4 regions of the Ruegeria sp. C2 genome follow, and region 4 is predicted to be linked to each of the others. Evidence: riboswitches for the same ligand, from Rfam matches in the RefSeq annotation. Region 4 holds a riboswitch; each other region holds the start of a gene.

Evidence for each region. Region 4 has a riboswitch for cobalamin ahead of ACR0IV_RS16550 (hypothetical protein). Riboswitches for the same ligand answer to the same signal wherever they lie in the genome.
Region 1: linked by a shared signal. The riboswitch ahead of ACR0IV_RS09950 (energy-coupling factor ABC transporter permease) and the one ahead of ACR0IV_RS16550 (hypothetical protein) in region 4 are both predicted to bind cobalamin.
Region 2: linked by a shared signal. The riboswitch ahead of ACR0IV_RS13125 (DUF1636 family protein) and the one ahead of ACR0IV_RS16550 (hypothetical protein) in region 4 are both predicted to bind cobalamin.
Region 3: linked by a shared signal. The riboswitch ahead of ACR0IV_RS07055 (DUF1636 family protein) and the one ahead of ACR0IV_RS16550 (hypothetical protein) in region 4 are both predicted to bind cobalamin.

Annotation. Positions count from the first base shown of each region.
Region 1 covers NZ_JBQFRZ010000002.1:48,325-51,527, forward strand. Annotated here, with positions in the region: gene ACR0IV_RS09940 (helix-turn-helix domain-containing protein) at 1-509, shown strand, start outside; gene ACR0IV_RS09945 (CBU_0592 family membrane protein) at 506-775, shown strand; gene ACR0IV_RS09950 (energy-coupling factor ABC transporter permease) at 793-1,470, opposite strand; cobalamin riboswitch at 1,526-1,737, opposite strand; gene sseA (3-mercaptopyruvate sulfurtransferase) at 1,879-2,733, shown strand; gene ACR0IV_RS09960 (amino acid aminotransferase) at 2,733-3,203, shown strand, end outside.
Region 2 covers NZ_JBQFRZ010000003.1:183,468-186,670, forward strand. Annotated here, with positions in the region: gene ACR0IV_RS13110 (ExbD/TolR family protein) at 1-45, opposite strand, end outside; gene ACR0IV_RS13115 (MotA/TolQ/ExbB proton channel family protein) at 77-733, opposite strand; gene ACR0IV_RS13120 (hypothetical protein) at 730-1,164, opposite strand; cobalamin riboswitch at 1,332-1,535, shown strand; gene ACR0IV_RS13125 (DUF1636 family protein) at 1,638-1,994, shown strand; gene ACR0IV_RS13130 (ABC transporter ATP-binding protein) at 1,991-2,776, shown strand; gene ACR0IV_RS13135 (ABC transporter substrate-binding protein) at 2,793-3,203, shown strand, end outside.
Region 3 covers NZ_JBQFRZ010000001.1:1,383,006-1,386,208, reverse strand. Annotated here, with positions in the region: gene cobN (cobaltochelatase subunit CobN) at 1-511, opposite strand, end outside; gene cobW (cobalamin biosynthesis protein CobW) at 516-1,571, opposite strand; gene ACR0IV_RS07055 (DUF1636 family protein) at 1,568-1,948, opposite strand; cobalamin riboswitch at 2,034-2,239, opposite strand; gene ACR0IV_RS07050 (NAD(P)-dependent oxidoreductase) at 2,271-3,203, shown strand, end outside.
Region 4 covers NZ_JBQFRZ010000006.1:56,592-59,794, forward strand. Annotated here, with positions in the region: gene rsgA (ribosome small subunit-dependent GTPase A) at 1-512, shown strand, start outside; gene ACR0IV_RS16545 (alpha/beta hydrolase family protein) at 530-1,387, opposite strand; cobalamin riboswitch at 1,510-1,733, shown strand; gene ACR0IV_RS16550 (hypothetical protein) at 1,822-2,229, shown strand; gene ACR0IV_RS16555 (protein-tyrosine phosphatase family protein) at 2,233-2,736, opposite strand; gene ACR0IV_RS16560 (DNA polymerase III subunit gamma/tau) at 2,906-3,203, shown strand, end outside.

The sequences.
Region 1 (3,203 bases), on a different contig from region 4:
TGAGCCTGTCGAAGGTGGCTGAAATGACCGGGGTCAGCAAAGCCATGCTGGGCCAGATAGAGCGCGGCGAATCCAGCCCCACCATCGCGACCTTGTGGAAAATCGCCAAAGGCTTCCAGCTACCACTCAGCGCGCTGATCGATACGGCGCTGGGTGACCCGTCGGTTTTCCAGACCGTGACCTTCCCCGGGACCATAGAGGTCAAGATCGTCTTTCCCTTCGACCCCGCCCTAGGGGCCGAGACATTTCACGTCAGCTTGCATCCGAACCAAAGCCACGAATCCCCCGCCCATGCCGCTGGTGTGACCGAGGAGGTGTTTGTGCTTTCAGGTACGCTCGAGATCCTGCGCGATCGGGAATGGGTGTCATTGCAGGCCGGGCAGGGCTTGCGCTTTGCCGCTGATGTCCCCCATGGATACCGCGCGGGTGCAGAGGGTGCCGCATTCCTGAACATGCACCACTACGCCCAGCACAACGAGTATTCTGAAAACGGCAAGGCCCATTTATGATTGCAGTTCTCGACAGCCTCACCATCGTCGACGCTATTGGCTCGTTTGGGGCTTTGATCGTGGTCGCGGCCTATTTTGCGACACAGATGCGGATGATGAATTCTGACGATCTCGCGTTTCCGGTGGTGAACCTCTTGGGATCGGTTCTGATCGTCTATTCGCTGCTCGAGAATTTCAATCTGGCGTCGATGCTGATCGAGGGGTTCTGGATTCTGATCAGCATGATCGGGATCATTCAGTATTTCAGGTTGCGCCGCGCAAAGTAGTGCGCGGCGCAGGATGCTTAGGCTGCGCTGAGAAGGCGCGGCGTGAACAGGCCGAGCTTGTTCTGACCCTTCATGGATTTCGCAACCGCAAGAACGGCAAGATCGGCCAGGGGCTCAATCAGGATAACCATCATGTAAGCGCCGCCAAAGCTGGCCACGGCGGCGATGTTTTCGGCACCGAAACCCTGACCGTAGAACGCCCAGAAGGCCACCCAGAGCACGACACCACCCTGATAGGCGGTCGACAGCGCAAGTGCCTGAGAATACTTGAGGTCAACATAGGCTGTATTCGGCGCAATGATGCGGTTTGCCAGTGCCTGCAAGGCAAACAGAGGCACCAGCAACGTCGTCATGTTCATTCCGAACTGGGGTAGATCGAAGGGTGCCAAGAAAAACCCTTGAACAAAGAGGCCCAGGATCAGGCCAATCGCAGCCGGGGCGGCACCGAACAAAAGAAACAGTGTCGAGCCCAGAATAAAGTGCACCTCTGACACTCCCACCGGGAAATGAGGCAGAACTTCAAAGAATGTGAAAACAAGGCCGGTTGTCAGGGCAGACCGCACTGCAAGGCTTGCAACACCACTGTTTTTGACGCTCTCCCACGCCAGCTTCAGACTATAAAGCCCTGCCCCGGCCGCGGTGGCATAGCTCAGGACAAGTTTGGCGCCGTTTACGACGCCCGGTTCGATATGCATAGTTTGTTCTCCTTACCGTCACACCCGACGGTAGAAACGTGTTGAAATTGGGCGGATGCCCGGTTTGTGCATGGCAGGTCTCCTGACTCGCGGATTAGGATCGATCCCGGCCTTCCCAACCGATCATTTCGGTCAGTGGCCCTGATGGGGCGATACTCCGCTTACAGTTGCGGGGGCAGTTCCGGAATTGACAGGATTTGTCGCACCGGATTCCCTTTTCATCCCTCTGGGGAAACCCCTTTGGGAACCATGTCGCACAGATTTCTGCCACAGAATGCTGTCTGTCAAGCACGCCAAGCATGTGGTTGGAAAAAAACTGTCCCCGCGCGGGTTCTGAACTGCGGCGTGACTTGAACGTTTGGCCGTGCCCATATAGGGAAAATCCAAGCTCGCTCAGGGGAGGCTTTGATGCAGGACGATCCGAAAACTCTCGTATCCACAGACTGGCTGGCCGCGCATCTCAAGGACCCGGATCTGCGGATTCTGGACGGGTCCTGGTATCTGCCCGCGCAGAACCGCGATGCGAAGGCCGAGTATGATGCAGGCCATATCCCCGGTGCACGGTTCTTTGACATTGATGACATTGCCGATCACCGTTCGGACCTGCCGCATATGGCACCTCCGGTCGAGAAATTCATGTCCCGCCTGCGGGCGATGGGGGTGGGCGACGGCCATCAGGTCGTGGTCTATGACGGGGCCGGGCTGATGTCTGCCGCACGCGTCTGGTGGCTGTTCCGTTTGATGGGTCAGGACAATATTGCCGTTCTGGATGGGGGACTGCCGAAATGGCAGGCCGAAGGTCGCGAGATTGAGGACCTGCCGCCCGTCGTTCGCGATCGCCACATGACCGTTCGCGTACAAAACCATCTGGTACGTGACGTGACGCAGGTTTCAGCTGCGGCCAAGCTGAACGATCATGAGATCATCGATGCGCGCTCGACCGACCGCTTTGCCGGAACCGCGCCAGAACCACGCGAAGGTTTGCGCTCGGGTCATATTCCAGGCTCTCGCAATGTGCCCTTTGGCACGCTGCTGAACGCAAATGGCACCATGAAGTCGCCGGAAGAGTGCCGCGCCATATTCGAGGCCGCAGGTGTAGATCTGTCGAAGCCCGCAATCACATCCTGCGGCTCGGGCGTCACGGCTGCGATCCTCAGCCTCGCGCTTGAACGCATGGGTAAAAAAGATCATTCGCTTTATGACGGCTCCTGGGCTGAATGGGGTGCCTTCCCAACCCTGCCCGTCGCAACCGGAGAGAACTGATGTTCGAGAACCTCAAGCCACAGCCAGCCGATAAGATTCTGGCGCTGATGCAGATGTATCGCGATGACCCGCGCGATCAGAAAATTGACCTGGGGGTTGGCGTTTATAAAAACGCTGAGGGCATCACCCCGGTCATGCGCGCCGTAAAAGCGGCTGAAAAGCGCATTCTGGAAGAGCAGGAGACCAAGGCCTATACCGGTTTGGCCGGTGACCCAGCCTATGCCGATGCCATGATTGGTCTGATTCTGGGTACATCGGTCCCGCGCGCCAACATCGCCGCCGTGGCGACACCGGGCGGCACCGGTGCTTGTCGTCAGGCGTTTGAGATGATCCGCATGGCCAATCCGTCGGCCCGTGTTTTTGTGTCGAACCCGACCTGGCCGAACCATCTGTCGATCCTGAACTATCTGGGGATCGAGACGGTCCAGTATCGTTATTTCGACGGTGAAACCCGCGGCGTCGATTTCGAC
Region 2 (3,203 bases), on a different contig from region 4:
GAAGAACAGCAAAAGCAGAAAGATCACATCGATGAGTGGCGTCATCGACAGGGTCCGCCGGACAAATGGCGCCCGGTTACGCATGTTCCGGCACGGCTGAAATGGCCTCGGCTTCTTTGGCCAGCTGACCTGGTACCAACACGGTCCGCAGTGCTTTGTCTGCAAAGACCCGCTCGCGCGCGGTGCGGCTTTCGAACCATGACAGAACCATTGAGGTCGGCATCGCAACCGCCAGCCCCACGGCGGTGGTGATCAGCGCCACCCAGATGCCACCCGCAAGCAGCGACGGGTCAATGGAGCTGCCTGCCTGTTGCAGGCTTTGGAACGCTTCGATCATACCCAGAACGGTCCCGAACAGCCCCAGCAAAGGCGCGAGTTGGGCAACGGTGTCAAGAAGGCGAAAACCGCGCTCCAGCCCTGCCAGGGCCAATCCGGCTTCAGCATCCAGACGATCATCGAGACCGGGTAGATCGGGCGCATCCATGGCTGCACCGACCAATGGGGCCAGATAACTGTGGCTTTTCGCCAATCGCGCGCGTGCAGTCTGATGATCCCCGGCATCCCATGCCGTCAGGGCCTGGGACAGCACCCGATGTCGTCCAACTCCGGTCACGGTGAATTGCCACAGTTTGTAAAGCGTGACGGCCAGAGCCAGCACTGACATCACGATCAGAATGGCCACCACTGGCCCGCCCAGAGCCACGATCTGGCGCAATGCTTCAAGCGCGTTCATCCCAAAAGCTCCACATCTATCCGGCTGGTAAGGTTCAGTCCTGTTGCACAGATATCGCTTTCTGAGCCGTCGACAACGCAGCTGTTTGCGCCATTGATCAGAACGCGCCCGATCGAGTCGCAGTTGAGATCGGGCAGGCCGAACTGACGCACGCGCGGACGGTCTGCCGGCAGATCCCGAAAATCGAACAGAGAAAGCGTAACGACACGGCCCGAGCTGTCGAAAATGACGGTCTCAAAAGCTGCCTTCTCGATATCGCTTCCGGTTTCGTTCTGAACCAGAAAGGTCAAGCGGCAGGCGCCGTTCACCTTTTGCACGGTATTGAGCTCCAGCAACAGTTCCGAGGGGTTGTCGTCAGCAGATTGCGCCAGCGCCGAATTTGTTGATGAAATTGCCAGCACAGCTACCAGAGCGAGGCGGTGATACGGCATGAGCGGGCTCCTGATTGTTTAGCGCTGAGGGTTTGTCCCGCGCATCTTTGCAGGGGTTGATCCCTCTTATCCAATCCAACCGAGACGTGAAAGAGCGGGTGGCGCGATTGTGTCCGGCCGACCGGTAACGCGTGATAACTTTCGTATTGACGCATTCATCGATCTCAGGCACTGAATCCGGTGATGGTTCCCAAGGGTGCGCCCGTGGGATGAAAAGGGAATACGGTGCGGTCTACACTGGCCAAACCCGTAACTGCCCCCGCAACTGTAAGCGGCGAGCGAAGCCAAACAGCCACTGGCCCCAAGGGTCGGGAAGGATGGCCAAGCACCGACCCGCGAGTCAGGAGACCTGCCATCAGTTGTTCAACCAAGCCGGGGCGGGGCGTCCTGGAAGGAGGCTTTGATGGCACGTGATACACGTGTTTCTGTAATCAGCACCTTCGCACTGCGTTTGGGCAGAGGCGGAGGGTTATATGCCTGGCGCACCTGATCATTTTGTTCTGATCTGTTCGACCTGTGCGGCCGCGCAATCAGTGGATGGAGTGCATGATACGCTTCAATCGAAGCTGCCCGAGCATTTTGCGATCCGGGCTGTCGATTGCATGGCAGGATGCGCGCATCCCGTGACCGTAGGCTTTCAAGCGGTCGGCAAGGCGCAGTATCTATTTGGTGATATCCAGACATTGATTGACGTCGAAGCCCTGGCCGAGTTTGCCCATCAATATCAACAGAGCCCGGATGGCTGGACCAAGGCCAGCGAGCGTCCGCGTGCCCTTTACACCAAAACCTTGTCTCGCATGCCCCCGATCAGTCAGGAGGTTTCGATATGACCGTCCAGCCGTTTCTGGTGGCTTCGGATCTCGAATATTATGCCTTGAATGGGGACATACTGCTGCAAGGCGTATCCTTTGAGCTGTCCGAAGGGTCAATACTGGCAATCGCGGGCCCCAACGGTGCAGGTAAAACCACACTGCTGAATTTGCTGTGTGGGGCGGAAGGGCTGGCACTAGGGGATGTTTTGCTCAAGGGGCGCAGCCTCAAGCAACTCTCGGCAAAAGAGCGTGCTCGGATGATCGCGGTGGTCAGTCAGCAAGAGATGCCTGACGGGCGCTTGTCGCTGCGGGATTATGTGGCGCTTGGACAGATTCCGATCCGCGCGGACCGATCTGCAGGTGAACACGCGCAGGAACTCAGCCGTATATTGGAGATTACGGGCCTTGGCGCGCTGGCTGACAAGAAGATGGCCCAACTGTCGGGTGGTGAGCGTCAGCGCGCGCATATCGCTCGGGCGCTGGCACAGAACCCGACTTTGCTGTTTCTTGACGAGCCGACCAATCATTTGGATCCCGATGCGAAGGGGCGGATGCTGTCTCTGGTCGCTGATCTGGGTATTACTGTCGTCATGATCGTGCATGATTTGGTCATGATCCCTGAATTCGCCACCCACGTTGCTCTGATGAAATCCACGCGCCTGACCGGGTTTGGTTCGGTCGACGAGGTACTGACATCGGAACGTGTGCGCGAAACCTTCGGTGTCGATTACCTGCGCTTTCATCACGAAGGCCGCATGATCCCCGTTCTGGACATCCGAAGAACAACGCTTTCCACATAAACTCAGGAGACTATCAATGAAGCAAATCTGGTCCGTGGCGCTGGTCACTGCCATGGCAAGCGGCGCCGCTGCGCAAGAGGTGACGGTTGACAATTGCGGTGAGCCGCTTGTCTTTGATGCCGCGCCAGAACGTCTGGTCGTGCATGATATGAATATGACCGACATGGCCTTTGCGCTGGGTCTGCAGGACAAGATCGTCGGTCTGACCGGCATCACCGGATGGTATAAGACCAGCCCCGAGTTCGACACGCTGCGCGGCGATATCCCTGAACTCGCGCCGAAATACCCGACTGTCGAAAATCTTGTTGCGGTCGAACCTGACCTGTTCTTTGCCGGTTGGTATTACGGTATGAAGCCGGGCGGAGATGTGACCCCCGGCACACTGGAGCCATTCGGCATCAGGACTATGATCCTGACCGAAAGCTGC
Region 3 (3,203 bases), on a different contig from region 4:
CCGGCCCGGCGTAAAGTCCCGCCGCCAGCGCCATTTGAGCAAGCGCCGCCTGTGCCGCGACCTCTCCGCCGGTGTCGCACAGATGCGCCAGCCGCCGCAGGGTCGAGACGGGCAGGGTAGAGTAATCATCCAGCCGCGTATCCTCGCGACCGTCTGCGGGCAGCACGGCCAGTGCAATCCCTTTGGCCTGCGCCAGCGCCAGAACCTGCTGCAAGCCGTACGCCCAATAGGGCACCCCACCGATCAGACGGATCAGTATGCCCTTGGCCCCCTCCAACGTCTGTTCCACATAGGTGTCAACGGACAGAGGGTGTTTCAGCGCCGTCAGGTTGGCCAACCGCATCGTCGGCATCCGCCCTTCGGGGCCGCCACCGCGATGCCAGCCTGCCGCGAATGCGCCAAGGTCGCTGTCGGAAAAGGACAGCACCACCAAATCCGCCGGGCTTTGGCCCAGATCGGTCGGGGTTTCCGTTTCCTCTAACCCGTGGCTTTCGCGGAAGACGACGTGCATGGCTTTACTCGGCAGCCTCGGTCACACCCACGAGGATATCGCGGATTTCGGTCTCTTTGATATCGTCATGCTCGGCGATCACCACCAGACGCGAGCGGCGTTCCTCGCCTGGTTCCCAAGGGCGGTCATACTGATGGCGCACGCGCGCACCGACGGCCTGAACCAGCAGGCGCATGGGCTTGCCCTGAACGGCGGCATAGCCTTTGACGCGCAGGATGTTCAGTTCTTTGGCCAGACGTTCGATTTTCGCCACCAGATCGAGCGGATCGCTCTGTTCGGGCAACTCGACGATGATGCTTTCGAAATCGTCATGTTCGTGGTCGTGATGACCGTCGTGATGGCTGGGACGCGCGTCCATGTCATCCTCGGCGGCGGCTTCCAGACCCAACACGACACGGACGTCAACGACGCCCTCGGCAACTTCAACAACGGGCAGGGGGCGCGGGGCCTCTGCAGCGATGACCTCTTTGGCCTTGGCGACACCTTCGGGGCCGGCCAGATCGGGCTTGGTCAGCAGGATGATATCGGCGCAGGAAATCTGATCTTCGAACACCTCGGACAGCGGCGTTTCATGATCAATCGAGTCATCGGCCATGCGCTGGGCATCCACCACCTCGACATTCGGGGCAAAGCGACCGGCAGCGACCGCCTCGGCATCGGCCAGTGCGATGACGCCATCGACGGTGATTTTCGAACGGATATCAGGCCAGTCGAAGGCCTTTAGCAGCGGTTTCGGCAGCGCCAGACCGCTGGTTTCGATCAGGATGTGATCAGGGCGCGGCTCCAGCGCCATCAGCGCTTCGATGGTCGGGATGAAATCGTCCGCCACGGTGCAGCAGATACAGCCATTGGCCAGTTCCATGATGTTTTCCGCCGGACAATCGGGGATCGCGCAGGATTTCAGGATATCGCCATCAACGCCAACATCGCCGAATTCGTTGACCACCACGGCCAGACGCTTGCCCTGCGGGTTCTGCATCAGGTGGCGCACCAGCGTTGTCTTGCCCGAGCCCAGAAAGCCGGTGATCACAGTGACGGGAAGTTTCTCAAGGTTGCTCATTTCAGGGCTCCAATCGGGGGAATACGGGCCGCACAGTTTTTGCGGAAATGTTCGGGGCGTTCGCGCCATTTGACCAGACCATCCTCGGTCGCGAGGTATTTGGTGGCACCCTCCACGATCATGTCGACGTGGTCGGTTTCGTTGAGGTGTTCATACACGAAGGTCCAGCGATCCGGCCCCCCGCGCAAGACGATGGAACAGCCCTCATCGCAGTTCGACAAGCATTCCACGGCTTTCAAGGTGATCCCTTCGGGCAGATCGGCCTGCTCAAGCGCCTTGTGCAGAAGTGCACCGGGGCGCTGCGCATCATCTTCGACAGGCAGCCCGCGACGGCAGGTGGTGCAAACCAGCAGCTCGACCGGAGCGGTCTCGGTCATGTCTCTCATCCCCCCAAATCCTCTTCGTGGGGGACGGGGTTTCATGCGGGTCGCTTTTGACCCGACACCGGAACACCCCGTCCGGTTTAAATCTCGGGCGTTGGCAGGTCTCCCGGCTTGCGGATGTCAGAGGCGGGCCTCTGTCGGATGTCCCGCCTTCCCGGCCTTGCGGCCAGTGGCTTGGGCACCCTCTCCGTTCACGGTCGCGGGGGCGGCTGCGTTTGACGGAAAACCCGCTGACGCATTCCCTTTTCATCTGCGCACGCAGACACCAACGAAAGGGACATGCGGCACGCTTGGGCTGCTTGTCAAGCGAGTCGCGATGATCAGCGAGGAAGCAGGTAAAAAGCGACCTGTCGAGGTCGCTGGGCGGCATGATCCATCTGTGGTGACGTGTTGGCATGGATCACAAGACGCGAACAGGAGGATGCGGCGCATGAAAGTAGGGTTTATCGGGCTGGGAAATGTTGGGGGCAAGCTCTCGGGATCGCTGCTGCGTAACGGAATCGATTTGACGGTTCATGACCTGAACCCGGATCAGGTGACCCGATTTGTCACCGAGGGTGCCAAAGCCGCTGAAAGTCCGGCGCAGTTGATGCGTGATTGCGACGCGGTGATCACTTGCTTGCCTTCACCCGCCGCCTCGGACGCCGTGATGCAAGAGATGTTGCCCGAGGTCGGCCCCGGCAAAATCTGGATGGAGATGTCGACCACCGATGAGGCTGAGGTCAAACGCCTTGGTGCCATGGTCATCGAACAAGGCGGCGCAGCGGTGGATTGTCCGGTTTCAGGCGGATGTCACCGGGCTGCGACGGGCAATATCTCGATCTTCGCTGGCTGTGACCGCGAAACGTTCGAGCGTATTATGCCCTTCCTGACGACCATGGGGCGGCGCATTCTGCACACAGGTGAACTGGGGTCGGCCTCGGTGCTGAAAGTGCTGACCAACTATCTGGCCACCGCTAACCTGATCACCTGCGCCGAGGCTTTGGTGACCGCCAAAGCAGCTGGAATGGATCTTGGAACCACCTATGAGGCGATCAAGATTTCGTCGGGCACCTCGTTCGTGCACGAAACCGAAAGCCAGGTCATCTTGAACGGTTCACGCGATATCTCGTTCACCATGGACCTGGTGAAAAAGGATATCGGCCTGTTTCAGGAGGTTGCCGACCGCGCCGGTGTCCCCCTTGAGGTGAATCCGGTGATGATCAAGATATTCGAAGACGGCATCGCACGCTACGGCGAGCGCGAGTTG
Region 4 (3,203 bases):
AACAGGTTCTTTCGTGGTGCCCAAAGGGTCAGACCGGTGCGCTGCTGGGCTCATCCGGAGTGGGTAAAACCACGCTGGCCAATGGCATGACCGGGCAGGAAAAAGCCACGGCGGGCATTCGCGAGGATGACGCACGGGGCCGGCACACCACGACCGCGCGCGCGTTACATCAGATGCGCAATGGTGGCTGGCTGATCGATACGCCCGGCATGCGGGCGCTGCGTTTGCTGGATGCACAGGACGGAGTCGATGAGGTCTTCTCGGACCTCACGGAGCTGAGCCTGAATTGCCGTTTCTCGGATTGCCAGCACGAAACCGAGCCCGGCTGTGCGGTTCAGGTCGCGGTCCAAAGCGGCACGCTTGACCCGTCCCGGCTGGAGCGTTGGCGTAAGTTGCGGCGCGAGGATCAGCGCAACTCGGAAACCATCGCTCAATCCCGCGCGCGGGACAAAGCGTTCGGCAAGATGGTGCGTAGTGTCACGCAGCAGAAAAAGTCGCGCAAGAAGCTGTGAGGCAACGTCCCGTCTGGTCAGTCGATCAGGCGGGGCCAAACCGCTGCGTTTCGTCGGGCGAACGCTCCGATATGTCCAACTTTTGGCAAACCAAATTCCTGCGGCGACAACAGGTGACGATGGGCATTTGAGCCGTAAAGATCGGCCAGCCGCCACACGGCTGCGGGTGGCACCATCTCGTCATCTTCAAAGGCGAACAGATCAACACGCCCGCCTGCGGTGGACCAACGGGCCTGAGGCAGCGTCTCTCCGATCTCGGGCAGATAGCTGTCGGGAGCCGTGCACCACTTGCGCCATTGCCAATAGATCAACGCGGGCAGATCCTCACCAAAACCGACCGCCTTGCCCGGCAGATATCCCAGAGCACGGACCAACAACGGCACATGGCCATACCAGAACAACGCAGCCAGCGCGCGGTAAGGCCACGGGTGATCTTTGAGCGTCACTAGACCTGAACAGACGCAGATCATCCGATCTATTTGTTCGATATCCGACTGCACCGGCCCAAGCATCGCACCAAGCGAGTGGCCAATACTCCACAGCTTGGCACCCGGAAACCGAAGCCGCATCTCGGCCCGTGCGGCAGGGATATCGACCAGCGCCCAGTCTGCCATTGTCACGGTCGAGGCCTTCTGCGACCCGGTCAGCGAGTGACCAAAATCCCGGTAGTCGTAGGTCAGGCAGGCTATTCCGCGCTCAGCTGCCAGCCAACGCGCAAAATGCTGATAGTAATCTCGTGGTACACCTGTGGCATTGTTAATGACCACAACCGTTTCCGGATCGGTCGCAGGCCGATACAAGCGGGCGGACAGCATCGCGTGCCCGGCGGGGAACCGGAACTCCTCGGTCATCACGGTTTGCTGAGCGTCCAACATCTGATCCTCATGCGTTATCTGAACCGATCAGTTCACTCGATCGCGTTCGAGTCAAGGTTGACGTGGCTGGACCAAAGGTAAGCTTGTGGCATTCAATCCGCTTGACTCGGGAAGTGCGCAACCGCTAGCGATGTGGTGATGGTTCCCGCTCCCTCGTTCGAGGCCGGGATGAAAAGGGAACACGGTGCGGCCCTGCCCGGTAATATCCGGAACGGACCAAATCCGCGACTGCCCCCGCAACTGTAAGCGGAGAGCAATGCCGTAGCGCCACTGGCCTTGAAGGCTGGGAAGGTCGGCAAAGCGATGACCCGCAAGTCAGGAGACCTGCCATCGGAACCGAAACTGAAACTCGGGCGGGGTGTCCGGGCAGGTCCAGACTGCACTGTGCTGTCCCACCTGTTTCACACCCTCAGCCCACGCGCGGAGGGCGCATCATGATATGGAAAACCGGAACCCACCAGTTCTCGGCAACAATTTGCCAAAGGACGGGGAAAACCTGTCCGGCTTTGGCGCGAATCGCACGGGCGCTGGCCACCTCGATGGCGGAATCAGCCCCTGCGGCAACTACAGAATTCGAGATTCAGGGCAGTAGCGAACTGGCGCATTGTACGGATGGGTGCACCGCCCGTTTTCGCGCGCGCGCCGACGAAGTCAGAGTGTTCTGCGGTGCTGGATCAGACGACGCGATTGAGCATCTGGACAGCTACGCAGACCTTTTGTTCGGCACCGAGACCGCAGCACTGTCGACAAGTATCTTGTCGAACCCGCCATGCGCGATGCTCGAAGTGTTGACACTTGCCCAGACTACGTCGGTGCAACCCGAATACCGACCGTCTGCCTGACAGTCAGCCCGCAGCCAGAATACCGGCGGGCGCGATCGCCCATTCCATCTGCTCGTCGGTTTCAACAGCGCAGGGTCGCAACGCGCGCAGCCTTTGCAACGCTGCATCCGGATGCTCGCCGCATTCTATCATCAAACGCAGTACAGCCATACCAGATCGACCACATCCGCCCTTGCAATGAACCAAAATACGCCCGCCACCAGACAGCGCATGACGCACTGCGGCACTGGCTTCGACCCAACGTTCGTCCACCTCGGGTGATGGCGTGCCATAGTCCTCGACCGGCAGATGAACCCATCGGCAGGCGCGGTTCCGAACGTCGATACCGAAATCTCTGGCGCCATCGAGTATCATCTCGACCTCGGTTGCCATTGAAAGGATCAGGCCGGGCTTCCAATCGGCGACGGCATCCAGATCGCCTTGATAATCGCCACCCCGACCCGGCATCGATGTCAGCGCGAGCGTTCCTCCGCCAACCTGAAGTGCATGGATAACCATCTGAGACATTATACGTTCCCCCCGAAACGTTAATCAGAAGATCTTTCTACGGGTCTTCAAGTGTCTGATCTTAACCGCCCCGTCCCGCATTCCAAAACGAAAATCATCCGGTCGGGCGGTGGACGCGGACGGCGGCGGCCTCTACGCTGCGGCAGAACTCGAATCCGCGAAAGCAGACATGACCGACACGCCCAGCCCCGCCTACCAGGTGCTTGCCCGAAAATACCGCCCGGAAACCTTCGCCGATCTGGTTGGCCAGGACGCCATGGTGCGCACGCTGAAAAACGCGTTCGAGGCCGACCGCATCGCGCAGGCCTTCATCATGACCGGCATCCGCGGCACCGGTAAAACCACCACCGCCCGGATTATCGCCAAGGGCATGAATTGCATCGGCCCAGATGGCGAAGGCAAACCCACCACCGAACCTTGCGGCCAGTGTGAACATTGCGTGGCCATCATGGAGGGCCGCCATGTCG